DNA from 2 places in the Kribbella sp. NPDC049227 genome. Region 2 is predicted to be linked to the other one. Evidence: riboswitches for the same ligand, from Rfam matches in the RefSeq annotation. Region 2 holds a riboswitch; the other holds the start of a gene.
The links. Region 2 has a riboswitch for FMN ahead of ribB (3,4-dihydroxy-2-butanone-4-phosphate synthase). Riboswitches for the same ligand answer to the same signal wherever they lie in the genome.
Positions count from the first base shown of each region.

Region 1: linked by a shared signal. The riboswitch ahead of ribD (bifunctional diaminohydroxyphosphoribosylaminopyrimidine deaminase/5-amino-6-(5-phosphoribosylamino)uracil reductase RibD) and the one ahead of ribB (3,4-dihydroxy-2-butanone-4-phosphate synthase) in region 2 are both predicted to bind FMN.

Region 1 is NZ_JBICST010000011.1:268,643-278,839, reverse strand. Features, by position in the region: gene ACGFH6_RS42260 (hypothetical protein) at 1-933, shown strand, start outside; gene ribH (6,7-dimethyl-8-ribityllumazine synthase) at 1,039-1,509, opposite strand; gene ACGFH6_RS42250 (bifunctional 3,4-dihydroxy-2-butanone-4-phosphate synthase/GTP cyclohydrolase II) at 1,509-2,747, opposite strand; gene pnuC (nicotinamide riboside transporter PnuC) at 2,749-3,423, opposite strand; gene ACGFH6_RS42240 (riboflavin synthase) at 3,420-4,025, opposite strand; gene ribD (bifunctional diaminohydroxyphosphoribosylaminopyrimidine deaminase/5-amino-6-(5-phosphoribosylamino)uracil reductase RibD) at 4,026-5,045, opposite strand; FMN riboswitch at 5,220-5,353, opposite strand; gene ACGFH6_RS42230 (protein kinase) at 5,526-6,998, shown strand; gene ACGFH6_RS42225 (VWA domain-containing protein) at 7,316-9,361, opposite strand; gene ACGFH6_RS42220 (helix-turn-helix domain-containing protein) at 9,543-10,197, shown strand, end outside.
Region 2 is NZ_JBICST010000009.1:495,762-505,958, forward strand. Features, by position in the region: gene ACGFH6_RS38970 (threonine/serine exporter ThrE family protein) at 1-1,339, opposite strand, end outside; gene ACGFH6_RS38975 (sugar-binding transcriptional regulator) at 1,343-2,323, opposite strand; FMN riboswitch at 2,412-2,545, shown strand; gene ribB (3,4-dihydroxy-2-butanone-4-phosphate synthase) at 2,644-3,261, shown strand; gene ACGFH6_RS38985 (transketolase family protein) at 3,245-4,210, opposite strand; gene ACGFH6_RS38990 (transketolase) at 4,207-5,118, opposite strand; gene ACGFH6_RS38995 (sugar phosphate isomerase/epimerase family protein) at 5,115-6,110, opposite strand; gene ACGFH6_RS39000 (nucleoside hydrolase) at 6,107-7,000, opposite strand; gene ACGFH6_RS39005 (FGGY family carbohydrate kinase) at 7,130-8,539, shown strand; gene ACGFH6_RS39010 (cupin domain-containing protein) at 8,682-9,431, shown strand; gene ACGFH6_RS39015 (Gfo/Idh/MocA family protein) at 9,428-10,197, shown strand, end outside.

The sequences.
Region 1 (10,197 bases), on a different contig from region 2:
TTCGACTTCCTGAACGGGTACTTCGACGTCCGGCACCGCACCCTGAAACAGGCCTTCGCCGGTTGCGACGAGTGGCAGGAGTACGACGGGACGACCACGGCGCACACGTACTTCGACGGCGCCATCAGCATCGACGAGATGCGCTTCCCGACCAAGGGGTCGTACGGGCTCTCGGTCCGGCTGTTCGACCCGGTCGCGAAGGAGTGGAGCATCTGGTGGGTCGACAGCCGGACGATGCGGCTGTATCCGCCCGTGCGCGGCGGCTGGTCGGAGGACGGGTCGAGCTGCCGGCTGGTCGGTGACGACGAGCTGGATGGCAAGCCGATCCTGTGCAGCTACGAGTGGTCGGACATCACCGAGACCACCGCGCACTGGGAGCAGGCCTACTCCAACGACGGCGGCGAGACCTGGGAAACCAACTGGACCATGGACTTCACCCGCCGCGACACTCCCCCGCCGCCGCTCGACGTACCCAAGCTGACCGACGACTTCGACTTCCTGGTCGGCCGGTGGGACATGCACAACCGGCGCCGCAAGCCGGCGCTCGGGGAGCCGGCCGAGTGGTACGAGCTGCAGTCGGAGATGGAAGTCACGACGTACTTCGACGGTGCCGTGAGCTTCGACGAGGGGTGGTTCCCGACCGAGGGCTTCCGCGGCGCGACACTGCGGATCTACAACCCGACGGCGAAGACCTGGGCGATCCACTGGATCAACAGCCTCCGGGGCCAACTGGAGACACCGGTCATCGGAGCGTTCGGCCCCGACGGCACCGGCATCTTCGAAGGCCCGGACGTGTGGGAGGGCCGGCCCATCGACGTCCGCTTCACCTGGACCCCCGGGGTCGACAAGGCCGCCTGGGAACAGGCCTTCTCAACCGACGGCGGCCAAACCTGGACCCCCAACTGGAAGATGAAGCACACCAGAACCCAGTAGGCAGCGTGCACGTCGACAGGTAGTGCACCTGCGTGACGGCGTACACAGCACGCGTCTTACGCTCAGGTGTACTACCAGCCGCCGGAAACCTCCTGTCCTCCTGCTCTACAGTTCGCGGATTGCCAGGAGGGTGGAGAGGGCTGCTTGGGTGGCTTCGTAGCCCTTGTCTTCCCGGCTGTCGGGGAGGCCGGCCCGGTCCAGGGCCTGTGGGTCGTTGTCGCAGGTCAGTACGCCGAAGCCGACCGGGATGCCCGTGGTCACGCCGACCTGCATCAAGCCCTCGGTCGCGGCCTGGCAGACGTACTCGAAGTGCGGGGTGTCACCGCGGATCACCACCCCCAGAGCGATCACGGCGTCGTACCCGTTCTTCGCCGCATGCAGAGACGCGACCGGCAGCTCGAACGACCCCGGTACCCGGATCACGGTGTAGTCGGTCACGCCGGCATCGTCGAGCGCGCGGATCGCGCCGGCGACCAGGGCGTCGGTGACCTTCGGGTGCCATTGGGCTGCGACGATCGCCACCCGGGCGCCCTCCACCCGGGGGATCTCGATCGAGGGTGCTCCACTGCCCGACATCAGCCGGCTCCGTTCTCTTCGGTCAGCAGTCCGCCGGGCAGGTGGTGGCCCATCCGGTCGCGTTTGGTGCGCAGGTACCGCAGGTTGTGCTCGGTCGGGTCGATGGAGATGCCGCGGCGCTCGACCACGTCGAGGCCGTAGCCCTGCACACCCGCCAGCTTGTCCGGGTTGTTGGTCAGCAACCGGACCTCCTTGACGCCGAGATCCGCCAGGATCTGCGCACCGGTGCCGTAGTCGCGGGCATCCGCGGGCAGCCCGAGATCCAGGTTCGCGTCGACCGTGTCGCGGCCCGCGTCCTGCAACTCGTACGCCTGCAGCTTGTGCAGCAGCCCGATCCCACGCCCCTCATGCCCGCGCAGGTACACCACAACGCCACCCTCAGCCGCGACCTGCCGCATCGCCTCGTCCAGCTGCGGACCGCAGTCACACCGCAGCGAGCCGAACACATCGCCCGTCAGGCACTCCGAATGAAGCCGCACCAGAGTCGGCCCGTCGCCGATCTCACCGCGCACCAACGCCAGCTGCTCAGACCCGTCCACCGTGTTGCGGTAGCCACGGGCAACAAAATCGCCGTACCTGGTCGGCAGCGTGGTGGTCGCCACCCGCTGGATCTGGGTCTCGTTCAGCCGCCGGTACCGGATCAGGTCGTCGATCGACACCAGCACGAGCCCGTGCTCGTCGGCGAACGTGCGCAGCTGTGGGCCGCGCTTCATCGTGCCGTCGTCGTTCACCAGCTCCGAGATCACCGCCGCCGGGGTCAGCCCGGCCAGCCGGGCCAGGTCGATCGACGCCTCGGTGTGCCCCGGCCGGACCAGTACGCCGCCTTCGCGGCCACGCAGCGGGAACACGTGTCCCGGCTGGACCAGGTCGTACGGCTCGGACGCGGAGTCGGTCAGCACCCGGATCGTCCGGGCCCGGTCCGCGGCCGAGATCCCGGTGCTGATGCCGTCGCGGGCATCGACCGAGATTGTGTACGCCGTCCGCATCCGCTCACGGTTGTGCGGGGTCATCAGTGGGATGCCGAGCCGGTCGAGCTCCTCGCCCTCCATCGGCACGCAGACCACGCCGGAGCTGTACCGGATCAGGAACGCCAGCAGCTCCGGCGTCGCCTTCGACGCGGCGAAGATCAGATCGCCTTCGTTCTCACGATCCTCGTCGTCGACGACGATCACCGGACGACCGGCGCGGATCTCCTCGATCGCGTGCTCGATCGTGTCGAGCTTCAGTACGGTGCCCATGTCAACCCACCACCACTGGTTCTGGAGTCACAGCGCGCTCCTTGCTCTGGATCTTCCACCAGGACGCGAATCCGACGATGCAGAACAGCCCGTAGACGACGTACATCGTGGCCGACGGGTAGAACTTCGACTGCACCAGCAGCGGTACGCCGACCACGTCGACGGCGATCCAGATCAGCCAGAACTCGACGAACCCACGCGCCATCCCGTACGTCGCCAGGATCGAACCGGTCAGGATCCACGCGTCCCACTGCGGTCCCCACGAGCCCAGCTCGCGCAGTACGACGTACGCGATCGCGTAGAGGACGACGCCGATGCCGAGCAGTTCGATCCGCTCCCGGGCGGTGGCCCAGCGCGGCTGGACTCCCGTCGCGGCGCCCTGGTGGCGGGTCTGGTACCAGCGGTACCAGCCGTAGAGGCTGACCAGGGCGAAGAACACCTGGCGGCCGGCCTGGCCCCACAGGTCCTTGTCCTGCGGCGTGTCGAACACGCCGCCGACGAAGACCGTGAACAGCAGAACGTTGCCGACGATGCCGACCGGCCAGGCAGAGACCATCCGGCGCATACCGAACAGGGCGCTGGCCAGGCCGAAGCCGTTGCCGACGATCTCCCGGATCAGAACCGGGGAGCCGGCGATCGTCACCTGCTCGTGCAGCAGCCAGTCGAGCGGGTTCACTTGGTGCCTCCAGCAAGTAGTCGTTCCACGTACTTCGCGATCACGTCGACTTCGAGGTTGACCGTGTCGCCGACCTTGTTCCGGCCCAGCACGGTCAGCTCGAGCGTGGTCGGGATCAGGCTGATGCCGAACGTGCCGGTCGCGTCGTCCACATCGGTGACGGTCAGCGAGACGCCGTCGACCGCGATCGAGCCCTTCTCGGCGACGTACCTGAGGATCTCCGGCGCGGCCGCGACCCGGACTTCCTCCCAGTGCTCGGCCGGCGTACGGCTCGCGATCGTGCCGACCCCGTCGACGTGGCCCTGGACGATGTGGCCGCCGAGCCGGTCGTGCGCGGACACGGCCCGCTCCAGATTGACCTGTGAACCCTTGGCGGCCTGGCCGAGGCTCGTGCGCTGCAGGGTCTCGCGCATCACGTCGGCGGTGAAGGTGCCGTCGGCGGTCGCGACCACGGTCAGGCAACAGCCGTTGACCGCGATCGAGTCGCCGTGGCCGGCGTCCTCGGTCACCTTGGGGCCGCGGATGGTGAGCCGGGCGGCGTCACCTTCGAGCAGGTCGAGCGCCTCGACGGTGCCGAGTTCCTCGACGATTCCGGTGAACATTCAGTGCGTCCTTTGCGGTTCGAGCGGCGTCAGGATCAGCCGGACGTCGTCGCCGAGGCGAGTGACGTCCGCTAGGTTGAACCGCCGCAGGTGGTGGATCGATTCCGCGCCGAGGTCGCCGATCGCGGCGTACCCCGAGCCGAGCACGGCCGGGGCGACGTACGCGACGAGCTGGTCGACGAGTTGCGCGCGCAGGAAGGCGGCGGCCAGAGTCGGCCCGCCCTCGAGCCAGAGGTGCCGGATCTGCCGGTCGTCGAGCTGCCGGAGTACCTCGGCCGGATCATGGGTCGGCAGCAGCAGGGTCTCGGCGCGGTCGTTGCGAACCCGCGCGGTCGTGGGGATCTCGCGGTCGCCGACGACGACGCGCAGCGGCTGCCGCCCGGCCGGTACGTCGTTCTCGTCGCGAACGGTCAGCTCCGGGTCGTCGTCCAGCACGGTCTGGGTGCCGACGGCGATCGCGTCGCACTCGGCCCGCTTGCGGTGTACGTCGGCCCGGGCCAGCGGACCGGTGATCCACCGGCTGGTCCCGTCCGGCGCGGCCGACCGCCCGTCCAGGGTGGTGGCGAACTTCCAGGTGACGAACGGCCGCCCGGTCCGGACGCTGTGCAGCCAGACCTGGTTGACCGCCTCAGCCTCGGCCTGCAGTACGCCTTGCTGGACGGTGATGTTCTTGCTCCGGAGCTTGTCGGCGCCTCCGGACGCCTGCCGGTTCGGGTCCGCGACGGCGTACACGACGCGCGTGATCCCGGCCGCGATCAGGGCGTCCGCGCAGGGCCCGGTCCGGCCGGTGTGATTGCAGGGCTCCAGCGTCACGTACGCCGTACCGCCGCGGGCCGCCGGTCCGGCCATCCGGAGGGCCTCGACCTCGGCGTGCGGGCCACCGGCAACGGCATGGAAGCCCTCACCGACCGGATGACCGTCGGGGCCGGTGATGACACAGCCGACCACCGGGTTGGGATGCGTGGTGCCGATGCCGCGCTCGGCCAGCTCGATCGCACGCCGCATCCAGGCGACATCGATCGGCGAAGCGTTGTTCACTCACGGTCCCTCGTCGTCACGGACGCACTCCGGGGCCATGACAACCGGCGCGGCAACCCCCGCCGTCCAGCCGGTCCTCAAGGATCGAGGCCACGCGTTCACGCAGGCTCGTCACCCACATGCCACGCCGTCCGAACGCCGGAGCTCTCCCGCCGATCGCGTGCGCCTCCCATCCGGACTTTCACCGTCGGTCCCGGAATTCCACCAGGTCAACCGACCGCCAAACCGCAGCGGCCGGGTCGCGGACTGTCACCGCCGGCTCGGAATTACACCGACCCCGGAGCACGCGAGTGGGTTCACTCGTACTTCAAGTATGCCCTCCCCACCAACCCACACCACGACCCAGGTCACATCCCGGTCAGTCCCACCCACCGACCGGTCCTTCCCATCCACCGATCCTGGGTGGATTCGGGGCGTTCGGGTCCGGCGGGGCGGTCCCGCGGACCCTGTACCTTCTTGCCGGTGGAGGCGTTTGCTGGGCGGTATCGGCTGATCGACCTGATCGGGACCGGCGGGATGGGGTCGGTCTGGCGGGCCTGGGATCTCCGGCGGTCGGCGTACGTCGCGGCCAAAGTCCTCGGGCAGCACGACGCGGCCACCCTCCTGCGCTTCGTCCGGGAACAGTCCGTGCGGATCCAGCATCCCCACGTGGTCGCGCCGCACGGGTGGGCGGCTGACGACGACAAGGTCGTGTTCGCAATGGATCTGGTCCGCGGCGGCTCTGTCGCCACCCTCCTCGGCGACCACGGTCCGCTTCCAGCGTCGTACGTCGCCGTACTGCTCGACCAGCTCCTGCACGGCCTGTCCGCAGTCCACGCAGCAGGCGTCGTCCATCGCGACCTGAAGCCGGCGAACCTCCTGCTCGACGTGACCGGAACCGGCCGCCCCCACCTGCGCCTGTCCGACTTCGGCGTCGCCGGCCTGATCGGCGAACCACGCATGACCCGCACCAGCACAATCCTCGGCACCCCCGGCTACCTGGCCCCCGAACAACTAGCCGGCGCCGACCCCGACCCCCGCCAGGACCTCTACACCATCGGAGCCGTAGCCCTGGAACTCCTCACCGGCCAGCGCCCCACCCCCAGCCCCCTCTCACCCACCACCACACCCCCCGCCAACGCCGCACCACGCGCACCCGCCGAGCCACCAGGGGCCGCCGCACCACTCGCCGAGCCACTAGGGCCGGCCGCACCACCCGCACCCGCCGAGCCACTGGGGCCCGCCGCGCCACTCGACGTGTTCATCCGGCGCTGCATGGCAACCGATCCGTCCGAACGCCCCGAGTCCGCCGACGCCGCCGCCCGCCTCCTCGCCGAGTCCGGCCTCCTCCCACCCGCCGGAGAGACTCCCTGGGCCAACCACCCCGAATCCCCCGAGGTCTTCGACCAACTCCCACCCCTCCCATCCACTTGGACCCCCATCGGCCCGGCCCCGCAGTCCCCACCACCGCGCTCCGTCCCCCACCCGACCCAGACACCGCGGCCAGTTCGTCGAGCCCAGCCAACTCCTTCACCTGAGCCGCATCCTCGACCCCAGCCAGCTCCTTCACCTGAGCCGGCTCCTCCACCCCAGCCAACCCGCGCGTCCCAGCCCCCACAGGCAACTCAACCGGCACGCGTGGCGATCGCCGCCACAGCACCCACCGCCCAACCACCCGCCGCCTCAGCCGCCGCATCAGCCACCGCATCAGCCGCCGCGGCTCAGCCATCCGCTGCACCACACCCCGACACCCAGCCGCCCCACGCAACTCAACCGACCAGGGCAGTTCAACCGACCAGGACAACTCAACCGACCAGGGCAACCGCCGACCCGCTGCCTACCACGGAGAAGTCGAAGGCATCACGCAAGAGGAGAGCACTGGCGTGGGTAGCAGCAGGCTGCTTCGCAAGCGCCGCAGCCCTCCTAGGCAGCGCCGCCTGGCTCCTCCTGCACTAGCCGAAAGACCCCGGGCCCCAGTGCAGGAGCAGGCTTCTGGCTGACCGCCCGTTCCGCGTCCGCGTCTCACCCATGTGCCGGTCGCACGGCGCCCACCTCGCCGGCCACTGCCCACCATGGTTCGACCGCTGACCCGGACAGAAGCCGAGGGTGCTTCGGAGGCGCAGAGCACCGGTGACCAGCAGTGCCGCGGCCCAGCGGACTCGTCAGGCGGCGAATTCGTTGGGCCGCTGGACCACTTGAGGCCTTTCGATTCTGTTGGGCTGGTTGCTGTAGCCCGGGCCATCAGTCGTGGCCCGGGCTCTGCGGGTTGGTGGTTAGTGGGGTGGGTGTTGGCCGCCTTGGCTGGGGTGCTGCGGCGGGGCTTGGTTCGGGTACTGCGGGGGCTGGTTGGGGTGTTGGGGCCAGGGTTGGGGGGCTGGGTGGGCGGTGGCGGGCTTCTTGCGGAGGCGTAGGACGGTGAAGGTGCCGATGATCAGGAGGAGGAGACCGCCGCCGCCGAGGCCTGCGATCAGGGCGGTCTGGGTGCCGTCGTCGGAGTCGTCGCGGGCCTGGATCGGACCGCCTGCCTCGTTCTTGTCGCCGGAGTCTGCCGGTTGGGAGGGCGTGTTGGTCGGGGACGGCGTTACGGACTCGCCTGAGACCGGGGTCGCGCCGTCTACATACTCCGGTTTGCCACTGCCCGCCGTACCGACTACTCCAACGGTCAGGGTGAGGGGGATGGTGAAGGCCTTGTCGTTGTCTTTGCGGCTCAGCGATACGGCGATGTAGTACTCACCGGGCGTCGAAGTGCCGGTGTCCTGGTTGTTGGCTCCGTTGCGGTTGAGGTAGCGGATCTCTTTGGTTGTGACGGCCTTGACCAGGCCTCGCTTGGTGAGGACACCGCGGGTGTAGGAGCCGCCCGGCACGTTCTTGGCGAAGACTGCGTAGACGTCCTCGCCGATCGGCGAGATGAGCGCGGAGTCGAGGTAGCGGATCCCGTCGAGCGCCTCGGCCTGGGCTCCGGCCATCTCGGGCACCGTGATCTGCGCCTGAATCCGCTGACCCCAGTCGGCCTTCACCTTGTAGAGCTGCAGCTCCCCCGGCATCAGCGTCGTCTTGTAGCTACCCGGCTCGAGCAGCGATGCATCCGGGAAGCTCGAACCGGGAACGATCTCGCGCGGGGTCGACCCAGGCATCGGAGCCCAGACCGGGTCGGTAGCCGGCGCCGGCAGGCTGGTGGTCGAGTCCACCGGCGGCTCCTCGTCGATCCGCAGCTCGTACGGCACGCCCTTGAGCTCCCGGAAGTCCTTGCCCGGATTCACGGTGAGAACCATCTGATCGGACCCGGAGCACTCCTCGTTCTGCTTCTCGTACTTCGACCAGCTGGCGGCCGTCCCCGTCGCGAGCCCCTGATCGCCGTCGAACCCTCTGGGGTAGCTCCATCCGCACTGCTCACCGCTCGGCGTGTTGAGCCGCACCTCGGTCTGGATGACGAAGCTGCCGCCGGACGGTCTCCGGAAGCTGACTCCCGCACGCAGGGTCGAGCCAGTGATGGTCCGCTTGATCAGATAGTGCTTCGCCGTGTCGTCCACCCCGAAGGTGTCCGAGTAGTGGCCCGGGGCAAGGACCGGGGCGCCCTCCTGCTGGGGCGCGCCATGGACCGGCGTGCCTGAGATGCGGAACGGGCGGAAGGCGCGGTTGGACAGGCGATCCAGGCCGGTCTCGAGATCGATGGTCGAGTCGGCGTCGTAGTAGTCGCCGCGGCCCTCACGAGCGACGCACTGCAGCTGGGTGCGGGCTTTGCCTCCGACACGGAACCCGACCACGTCGATCTTCAGATCGATACCCTGCTTGGCGATCGAGCGCGCCACCTCGCATGGCTCCGGAGCACAGGTCGCCTCACCGTCGGACACCAGCACGATCGTGCGCTGGCCGGCCGGACCGAGATCCTTCGCGGCTTGCTGCAGGGCGTAGGCGATCGGCGTCTCGCCGTACGGCTTGTACTTGGCGATCGCGGCCTGCAGCTGCGGCCGGTTGCCGGTCCCGATCGGGACGGTCAGCTGGGTGTCGGTGCAGGCGCCTGGCTGGGTGCGCTTGAACACCGTCGCGCCGTAGACCCGCAGGCCGACCTGCGCGTCGTCGGGGAGCTTGCTCACCACCTGGGTCAGCGCGGTGCGAGCCGCGACGATCTTCGTCTTGCCGTCGCCGGCCGGCTCCTTCATCGACCCGGACGAGTCGAGCACCATCACGAGCTTGCCGGTATCACCCGGCTCGGGATCGGCCGAGGCCGTCCCGGTGGTCAGTCCGGCCAGGACCGCGGTCAAGGTGATGGCGAGGAGCGCCCACACCGCGGGGCGGCGGTGTCCCTGCAGAGCCGTCATCGTTTCCTCCAGTGAGATTCGCTGCCGCAAACCTTCGCAGTTTGCAATCGCAAATGTCAAGACGACCCGATCTGCGCCTGGATATCCACAACTGCAAACAGATCCGCTGGCAATTTGCCTTCGCAACTGCGAAGATGTTTGCAGCGGTCACGGACGACGGCCGGGCAAGGGGATCACACTGATGGACCAGACAGCGCACAACCTCCAGCAGCAGATCGAGCTGTACGGCGAGACGCTCGGTGAAACCGTCCGCCGAGTCGCCCCGCCACTCGGCCTGACCCAGAGCGCGCTCGCGCAGGTGATCGGCCTGTCGGCGCCGATGTTGTCACAGCTGATGAGCGCGCAGCGGGTGAAGATCGGCAATCCTGCGGTGATGTCGCGCCTTCGCGCCGTGTCCGAGCTCGCCGATCTGGCGATCGCCAGTGAGCTCGGTCCCGACGATATTCCCCACGCACTGGACCAGATCCGCGCCTCGACGGGCGCCTACACCGACGCCACCACCACACAACTGCGGCGATCACCCGGCGCCCCAGCGGGGCAGGCCACGAGCTCGACGCCACCCTTCGCGACACCCCCTGGGCTGGCCGCGGACGCGCCGACGGGACAGTCCTGGCCATCAGGAGTCGCACCCATCACCGCGCCCACGAATGCGCCACCGACCGCGCGGGCCGTTGTGCGGGAGATCCAGGATCTGTTCCGTGCGGTCGCGTCCGCCGAGGAGATCCAACGAGCCGCCGATGCGGCCGCGGCTGAGTCACCGGCGATCGCCGAGTTGCTGCGCGCCTACGGGACCGGCCGGACCGCCGATGCGGTCGCGCACTATGAGAAACACCACG
Region 2 (10,197 bases):
CCGGGCGGCGGCGCCGTCGGCGGGGGCCGGTACGGCGGCGGACGGGGCGGCGGGGTCCGACCAGGCGGGGTCCGGCGAGGCGATCCTCGAGTCGCCGGGCCTCGCGGCGGATCGGCTGCGCGACGTACTCGCCGAGGATGACGCCCGACGCGATCGCGACGCCGATGGCGACCGCGGTGGCGAGGCTCACGATGCCGAGCAGGTCGCCGAGACTCATCAGCTCGTACAAGCCCTTGTAAATCGTGAGTCCGGGCAGCAACGGGATCGTCCCGGACACGACCACGACCAGCGGCGGCACGCCGAACCGGCGACCGAGCGAGTAGCTACCGATCCCGACCGTGAACGCGGCCGCGGCGGTCGACCACGCCGGCCCGAAGTCCGCGCGGGTCATCAGCGTGAACACCAGCGACCCGGCAGCGCCGATCACCGCGACCGGCAGCAGGGCCCGCAGCGGCGCGTACGACGCGTAGGCGAACGCGACCGCCATCAGCGCACCGGAGCCGACCATGATCGGCAGGTTCGCCAGCTGGATCGTCTGCGCCTCGAGACCGACGTTCAGACCGAACCTCAGGCCTAGTGCGAGCCCCAGACTCACACCCGCGATGATCCCGCCGGTCAGCAGCATCGCCTCCAGCAGGCGGGCCGCCGCAGTCACGTAGTACCCGGTGATCGCGTCCTGGACAGCACCGGTGAGCGCGATCCCGGCCAGCAGCATGATGATGCCCGCGGCAACTACCAACGACGGCTTCACCGGCGCATGAACGGCGTACAGGATCAGCGCGACCGCGCTGGCAACGAACGCGCCGGCCACCTGCTGGTAGAACGCGGGCAGTCGCTGCCGGCTGAACCACCGGTTGTTCAGGTCGATCACGACCGCGGTGACGACCGCCACCAGCGTGATCAGCCAGCCTCCGCCGAGCAGCAGCGTCGCGCCGCCGGCCATCACACCCCAGGCGAGTACGGCGGTCCAGCGCGGGTACGGCGGACCCGCCGACGTCAGCCGCGCCAGTTCGCGACTCGCCTCGTCCCGGGTCAGGTCACCGCGGGCGAACCGCCGTACCAGCCGATCGACCTCGGTCAGCCGGGAGAAGTCCTGCGACCGGTAGCGGACCAGCCGGATGTGCGTCTCCGGCGCGACGTCCGGCGCCGCCTGGTACGAGATCGCCATCGAGGTGAACGTGATGTCGACCTCGCAGCCGCGCAGACCACCGGCCGCGGTCACACCCAGGATCGTCGCGGTAGCGTCCGCCGTACCGGCACCGCTGGACAGCAGCACCTCACCGACCCGCAACGCCAGGTCGAGGGTCCGGTAGACCTCCCGCTGCTCGTCCCGCTCCATCACTCAGCCGTCACCTAGCAGGCGATGGGCCATCGCCAGGTCGGTGATCAGGATGTTGACCCAGCCCCCGAGCAACGCGGCGCGGATCGCGGAGAACTTCCGGTCCCCGCCCGCGACGCCGATCCGGCGCGGCACCGCCAGCAACTCCTTGGCGGTCACCCCGATGACCCGCTGGTCGAACGTCGAGCGCACGTGCCTTCCCTCTTCGTCGAAGAACCGGAAACAGACGTCACCGACGGCACCCAGCCGGCGAAGCTCGTCCTGGTCGGCCTCGGCGACCGCGTTCCCACTGCGCTGCAGCAGCGGCGAGGGCTCGAGGCTGCCGATCCCGACCAGGGCGTCGGTGAGCTGTCCCCAGGTGCCCAGAACGTCCCGAACGGACACGTCGTTCATCATCGCCCGCCGGACCGCGGGCGTCCCGACCAGTCCGGGCGCGGGCAGGTAGACCGGCATCCCACCGGTCAGCTCGGCGAACCGCGCGGTCAGCCGGGTCGCCTGCATCTGCACCGCCGCGTCACCCAGGCCGCCGACGATCTGGACCACCCGGTCGACCACCGGGACGCTCTTGCGGGGCATCCGGTCGACCGCGCTGATCAGCGTCTCGCTCCAGGACGAGATCCCGATCACGTGCGCACCGGTCAGCGTCATGTCCAGGTACGCCGCCGCACCCGAACCCAGCGCCGGCAGTACGTCGTCCCCGGCGCCCGCGGTGTCGACGACCACCGCGTCCCGAAGCCCGTAGCGGCCCTGCAACTCGTCCTCGAGGTCGCTGTGCACCCCGCTCGGCATGGTCACCACTGTGTGCACGATGCCGACCTCGACGGCCTGCTTGAGCATCCGCGACACTCGCGCCTGGGAGAGGTTGAGCTCGGCCGCGATCCTCGGCTGCCGGATGCCCTTCTCGTGGTACATCCGGGCCACCTTCGCCAGCAGCCGCAACTCGTCCAGCCCGGGCTGGCGCACCGCGCGGTTGCCGTTGGCCACGTCGACTCCCCTTAGGACACGATCAGGAATGGACTATAGGTCAGCGGCGGCGGGCGAACCCGATAAACTGACCGCAGTTTGCAAGACCACACGTGCTCTGGGGTCGGTGAAATTCCGAGCCGGCGGTGACAGTCCGCGACCCGTACACCCGCGAGGGTGTCCGGTTGACCTGGTGGAACTCCGGGACCGACGGTGAAAGTCCGGATGGGAAGATGCACGTGGCAGTCTTCGCGATGCCGTCCGGTGTGCGCTGTCCGCGCGATCGGACCCGTCGTGGAGTTGTCGTTGCCCCGGAGTGCCAGGCCGAGAGGACAACGACCGTGACCACCGTGACAACCCGCCTGGACACCATCCAGCACGCCGTCGACCAGATCGCCCTCGGGCGACCCGTGGTGGTCGTCGACGACGAGGACCGCGAGAACGAGGGCGACCTGACGTTCGCCGCGAGCCTCGCGACCCCCGAGCTGATGGCGCTGCTCGTCCGGCACACCAGCGGCTACGTCTGCGCGCCGGCCGCGCCGGAGGTGCTCGACCGGCTCGAACTGCCGCTGATGGTGCCGGACAACCAGGACAGCCTGCGTACGGCGTACACCGTGTCGGTCGATGCGAGCAGTGGCGTCGGCACCGGCATCTCGGCCGCCGACCGGGCCCGGACCGTCCGGGTGCTGGCCGACCCGGCGGCCCGGCCCACGGACCTGATCCGGCCCGGCCACATCCTGCCGCTGCGCGCGGTGGCCGGCGGCGTCCGCCAGCGGCCGGGTCATACCGAGGCCACGGTCGAACTGGTCCGGCTGGCCGGGCTGCCACCGGTCGGCGTGATCGGCGAGCTGATGAACGACGACGGCACGCTGATGACCGGAGCCGACCTGCGCGCCTTCGCCGACACCCACGGCTTCGCGATGGTGTCGATCGCGGATCTGGTCACCTTCCTCGGCTGATCAGCCTGCGGGCGGCCGCCGCGATGCCGTCGGGTGAGAGCCCGAAGTGGTCCAGCAGGTATCCGGCTGACCCGGTGGGCGCGAACTCGGGGATCCCGAGGATCGTCACGCGGGCCGGATGCTGCTGGACGACGGTCTCCGCGACGGCGCCACCTAGCCCGCCGCCGGACACCGCCTCCTCGGCGGTCACGATTCCGGCCGTCTCCCGCGCGGCCGCGACCACAGCACCGGTGTCCAACGGCTTCACCGTCGGCATCGAGAGCACCCGGGCCGAGATCCCTTCCGTGGCGAGCTGCTCGGCCGCGGCGATCGCTCGCCACAGCACGGTCCCGTTGCTGATCAGCGTCACGTCGTCGCCGGCCCGGACGGTGATCGCCCGGCCGAGCCGGAACTCGTAGTCCTCGTCGTACACCTTCGGCACGCTCATCCGGCTGACCCGGATGAACACCGGCCCGTCCGAGGCCGCCGCCCAGCGCAACGCGGCCGCCGTCTCGATCGGGTCGGCCGGCACGATCACCGTCAGGTTGGAGATCGCCCGCAGCCAGGCGATGTCCTCGATGGAGTGGTGGGTGGGGCCGAGTTCGCCGTACGCCACCCCTGGACTCATCCCGCACAGCTTCACGTTGGTGTTCGAGTACGCGACGTCCGCCTTGATCTGCTCGAGCGCGCGGCCGGTGAGAAAGCAGGACGCGGCCGACACGAACGGGATCCGGCCGCCGTTGGCCAGGCCGGAGGCGACCCCGACCATGTCCTGCTCGGCGATGCCGACGTTGATCAACCGGTCCGGGAACGCCTTGCGGAAGCTGCTCAGCTTGCTCGAGCCGACCGAGTCGTTCACCACCCCGACGATCCGGTGGTCCGCGTGCGCGAGCTCGACCAGCGTCTCGACGTACGCGTCCCGGCAGTCGTACCGCGGCCGGTCGGCGATCGAGGTCTCGACGATGGTCATCGAAGCTCCTTGGCGTAGCCGGGAACAACAGCTTCCAGCTCGGCCAGTGCCTGCTGGAACTCCGCCACGTCCGGCACCCGGTGGTGCCACGCGACGTTGTTGCTCATGAACGAGATCGGGTGGCCCTTGTGGGTGTGCGCGATCACGAAGGTCGGCTTCCCGGGCCGGAACGGTACGGCGGACAGCACGTCGAGCAGCTCGCCGTGGTCGTGACCGTTCACCTCGGCCACCGCGAACCCGAACGCCGCCGCCTTGTCCGGCAACGGATCCAGGTCGTTGGTCTCCTTCGTGGTGGCGCCCTGCTGCAGCCGGTTCCGGTCGACGATCACGGTCAGCCGGTCGAGCTGGTACTGGGACGCGGCCATCATCGCCTCCCAGTTGCTGCCCTCCTGCAACTCGCCGTCGCCGACCAGCACATACGTACGCCGCAGTGACACGTCGAGCTTGGCCGACAACGCGTGCCCGACCGCGACCGGCAGGCCGTGACCGAGCGGACCGGTGTTCGCCTCGACGCCGGCCACCTTGCGCCGGTTCGGGTGACCGTTGAGCGCGGACAGCGGCTTCAGGAACGTGGCCAGGTCGTCGACCGGCAGGAACCCGAAGGCGGCCAGCGTGGTGTACAGCGCCCCGGCGACGTGGCCCTTGCTGAGGATGAACCGGTCGCGCTCGGGGTCGGTGACCGAGTCCGGCGTGATGTCGAGGACCGCGCCGTACAGGGTGGCCAGGATGTCGATGGCGGAGAAGTCACCGCCGATGTGGCCGGCTCCGGCGTAGTGGACCAGCTTGAGGTCCTGGATCCGGATCTGCCGGGCCGCCTCGGCGATGTGCGCCACCTGCTCGGCGCGGCTGCTGTGGATCGGCAGCCGCCCGAGCATCGGCATCGTCGTGTGTTCGACGGTCAGCGTCATGCGATCTCCGCCATGGAACTCAGCAAGACCTTCTGCACCAGCTTCTGTGCCGCCAAAGCATCGTGCGACGCCTGGGCCGCGGCCAGTGCCTCGTCGTCGAGTACGTCGAGCGCGTGGTGCACCGCCTTCAGGAACCGGATCGCCTGCTTGGCGGCCTCGACACTGTCCTCGCGGAACGGGAACTGGTCCAGCTGCCAGACGCCCTCCCAGTTGTTCTTCCGCAGCGTGTGGAAGAACTCGAACGTCTCGACCAGGTGGACCGAACCGACCACCATGTCGTCGTCCCAGCCCCGCAGGTTGTCGTTCACATCGATCGCGAACAGGCGGTTGTAGTCGATCGCCAACTGCGCCGCGTCGGCCGGTGTCTCCTGGCCGTAGAGCGAGTGGCCGAAGTCGAGCAGGATGCCCAGGTTCGGCAGTCCGATCTTCTCGATGCCGAGCAGCGTACGGGCGACGTTCGGGAAGATGATCTTCACCCGCGGCTCGCGCGGCTTGTACTCGATCACGAAGTTGATGTCGGGGTGCGCCGAGACGAGCTCCTTCAGGCCGTCCAGTGCCAGGTTCCAGATGTCGTGGTAGTTCACCTGGAACGGGTAGTCCCAGCCGTCCTGGCCGGGCCACAGCTTCACGTACGAACAGCCCAGGTCCTTGGCCAGCTCGGTTGCCTGGTGCAACAGTTCCGTCGCCTGCTTGCGAACGCCCGGGTCCGGGTTGGTCAGCGAGCCCTTGACGAAGTCGCGGGTGTAGATCTCCGGCGTGATCGCGATCGCCTTGAGGTTGTTGCGCTTCAGCGCGTCCTTCACCTCGTCCAGCGTCCCGTCGTACCCCGCGAACGGCCAGTTCAGGTCGACCACGGACAGGTCGCCGACGGCGCCGGCCCGGTCGATCTGCTCGAGCAGCCCCACCGGCGGTCCGTAGCCGTCGGTGGCGTAGCGGTCCTTGTACGTCGCGAAGTGCCAGATCCCGGCACCGAACACCGGCAGGTCGGTCATGATGTGCTCCTTTGGCGGGCGAAGCGGCGGATCTTGGCGAACATGTCCTCCAGCAGGAAGCGGACGTCGACCTGTTCGCAGACGTGGATCGGGTTGTCGGTGCCGGGCAGGTACCAGCCGTCGACGCCGAAGCGCGGTGCCGGCCGGACCCGGAAGTTGCCGCTGTGCGGGTAGAGCATCAGTGAGATGGCCGGGGAGTCGCCGAGCGAACGGGACTCGATCGGCTCGCCGTGCCAGGTGGCGTTCCAGTCGATCAGCTGGTCGATCAGGTACTTGCCGAGCGGGCCGGCGTCGCCGATCTTCTCCTCGAGCTCGGCGTAGCTCACCGAGACCTTCGTGTAGACGTCGCTGGTGACCTGCCACACCGTCATGCCGGAGCCGAAGACCACGTTCGCGGCGTGGATGTCGTTCGACAGGTTGAACTCCATCCGGTGGTCCGCGCTGTAACCCTGGTAGCCGCGACCGCCGATCCAGATCACGATGACGTCCCGGTCGACGATCGCCGGGTCGAGCAGGATCGCCGAGGCCATGTCGGTGAGCGGGCCCAGGAACGAGACGAACAGCGGGTCGTCCTTCGAGGCGAGCTTGGACTCCTCGATGATCAGCTGCGCACCGGGCGAGTCCAGCGGGGTCTGCTCGTCCGGGATGCCTGTCGGAGCGCCGTTCGCGACGGGCACCTTGCCGGTCAGGTCCAGCAGGCCGAGCAGCAGGTCGATCTCCTCGCGTGACTCCTCCATGCTCCGGTCCGACCGGCGGGTGCCGAAGTGCGCGGGAATCAGCCCGCGGATGTCGAAGGTGGGCGACAACAGCCCATGCACGATCGCGAACTGGTCGTCGGCCTCGTTCTTGGCGTCGGTGTTGATGATCACCCGGCGTCTGCTCGGCTTCACCTGCGTCGACCTCCGTCGGTGGCTCGAATATATATTCACTACTGCATAACCTGTCGCCATGAGTGTCGCCACGACGCTAGAGTCCCGTCAAGGGCTCGGTTGAACGTTGTCTGACTTGGAGGGCGATCGATGGCGCCGGCCGTACTCGCCGTGGACCAGGGCACCACGAACTCGAAGGCCGTCCTCGCGACTGCCGACGGCACCGTACTGGCCACCGGGTCCGCGCCGGTCCGGCTCTCGGCTCCGCGGCCCGGCTGGGCCGAGCAGGATGCCGACGACCTGTGGCGCAGCGTGCTCGAGGCGATCTCGTCGTGTCTGGCCGCCGCGGGGCCCGTCGAGATCGCCGGGATCGGATTGTCGACGCAGCGTGAATCGGTGGTCGGCTGGGACCGTCGTACCGGCGAGGCTGTGGGCCCGGTCATCGGTTGGCAGGACGTGCGTACGACGTCCTGGTGTTCGTCGCTCCCGGCCGGCTTGGACACGCTGGTGCGATCTCGCACCGGACTGCGGGTGGATGCGATGTTCTCGGCGCCGAAGCTGCGCTGGCTGCTCGACCACACGAACGCCGATCGGGTGGGCACCGTGGACTCGTGGCTGATCCATCGGCTGACTGGTTGCCGTGAGCACCTGACTGACGCGGGCAATGCCTCACGGACTCTGCTGTACGACGTACTCGAGCTCGACTGGTCCCCGGCACTGCTCGAGGCCTTCGGCGTACCCCGATCCGTACTGCCCGAGGTACGACCGTCGAACGCCGGATTCGGCGTCACCGCGGGCGTTTCGGGCCTGCCGGACGGGATCCCGATCGTTGCCGTGCTGGCGGACTCGCATGCGGCGATGTACGGCCAGGGCTGCACGCAGGCCGGGATGATCAAGGCGACGTACGGGACTGGGTCGTCGGTGATGACGCCGGTCGATGAGTTCGTCGCGGACGGATGCACCCTGGCGTGGCTGACGGACCAGCCGCTGTACGCGCTCGAGGGGAACATCGTCTCGTCGGGCGCCGCGCTCGCCTGGACTGCCACCATGCTCGGACTGCCGGACGTCGGCGCGTTGATGGAACTCGCGGCGAGCGTGAACGACGCCGGCGGAGTCAGCCTGGTGCCCGCGTTCGCCGGCCTCGGGGCCCCGCACTGGGACCGCGCCGCGCGGGCCGCGATCACCGGGATGAGCAGCTCCACCACCCGCGCGCATCTGGCCCGTGCCTGCGTCGATGCCGTCGCTCACCAGATCTGCGACGTCACCGACACCATTCCGGGCACACCCGCACGCCTGCGCGCCGACGGCGGCGCGACCGTCTCGGATCTCCTCATGCAGACCCAGGCCGATCTGCTCGGCCACCCCGTGGAAGCCGCCGATGTGGCCGAGATCTCGGCCCTCGGCGCCGCCGAACTCGCCTGGACCACTCTCGGCGCTCCCACCGGCTGGGCCACCCAGCGCGGCTACCGCGACTTCAAGCCCGCCATCGACCCCGCTGCGCGAGCGAGCCGCCGCGCCGAGTGGGCGGCCGCGGTCGCCTCGGTTCGCACCTCGAAGTGACGTCCATCTCGCTCTGAGTGCGCTGACCGGATGCGGTCGGACATCGCTTTCCGTGACGGGTTGACTCGTCGTGACGGCCCACCTAAAGTTGCGGCCACAGGCCTCGGAAAGCCCTTTCCCAGGCTCACGAGGGGAGGCAGCGATGTGCGAGTTCGGACCGGGCTCGGCCACGGCGCTGCCGGGCGGCATCGGCATCTCGTTGCTGAAGGTGTACGACCGGCAGGCCCCGGACGGTTCGGCCGGCGGCTCCCCGCACGTGCACCTGGCCTGCTCCGAGGGGTACTACGTGGTCGCCGGCTCCGGCGCAGTCCAGACGCTGAACCCCAAGGGCTTCGCGGAGACCCCGCTCGAGGCCGGCGCTGTGGTCTGGTTCGACCCCGGGACGATTCACCGGCTGGTCAACGGCGGCGGTCTCCAGATCCTGGCGCTGATGTCGAACTCCGGGCTCCCCGAGGCCGGCGACGCGGTACTGACGTTGCCGCCGGAGCACCTGACGGACCGCACGACCTATCTGAAGGCGACCACCCTCACCGGCGAGGGTGAGGTCCGGACCACGTCCGCGATGGCCCGGCGCAACCTCGCGCTCGACGGCTTCGCCGTCCTGCGGGAGTCCTACGAGACCGACGGGCCGTCCGCGCTGGACGACTTCTACGCGGCGGCGATCCGGATCGTCCAGCCGCAACTGCCGGACTGGCGTCGCCGCTGGGCGCAGGGCGCTCGCCGGCTGGCCGAGCAGACCGGCGCCGCCCTCGATGCTCTCGAAGCCGGTACGGCGCCGCACCTACAGACCGCTGAACTCCACGAACTACCCGCCCCCACCGAGTTCGGCCTGCATGGCATGTGCGGTCGCCTCGACACCTACGACATTTCTTCGCGAGAGGCAGAACAGTGAACGAGCGACGCGTCGGCATCGTGATGAACGGCGTCACCGGCCGGATGGGCCTGCGCCAGCACCTCGAGCGTTCCATCGTGGCGATCCGCGCGCAGGGCGGCCTGCCCGCCGCCGACGGGACGATGATCATCCCCGAGCCGATCCTGGTCGGCCGCAACGAGCTGAAGCTGCGCCGGATCGCGGAGCAGCACGGCCTGACCCGGTGGACCACCGACCTGTCCGAGGCGCTCGCCGAGCCGGACGTCGAGATCTACTTCGACTCGTCGCTGACCCAGCTCCGGGAGAAGGGCGTCCGCGCCGCGGTCGAAGCGGGCAAGGCGATCTACTGCGAGAAGCCGATCGCGGAGAGCCTGGACGCGGCGATCGACCTGGCCCGGCTGGTCCGCGACGCCGGACTGAAGAACGGCATCGTCCAGGACAAGCTGTCGCTGCCCGGCCTGCGGAAGCTCAAGCGCCTCGTCGACGGTGGGTTCTTCGGCCGGATCCTCTCGGTCCGCGGTGACTTCGGCTACTGGGTCTTCGAGGGTGACTGGCAGGAAGCGCAGCGGCCGTCGTGGAACTACAAGCTCGAAGAGGGCGGCGGCATCATCCTCGACATGTTCTGCCACTGGCGGTACGTGCTCGACCAGACCTTCGGCCAGGTCAAGTCGGTGTACTGCCAGGGCGCGACCCACATCCCGACCCGGGTCGACGAACAGGGCAACGAGTACGCCGCCACCGCGGACGACTCGGCGTACGGCGTCTTCGAGCTGGAGGGCGGGATCAT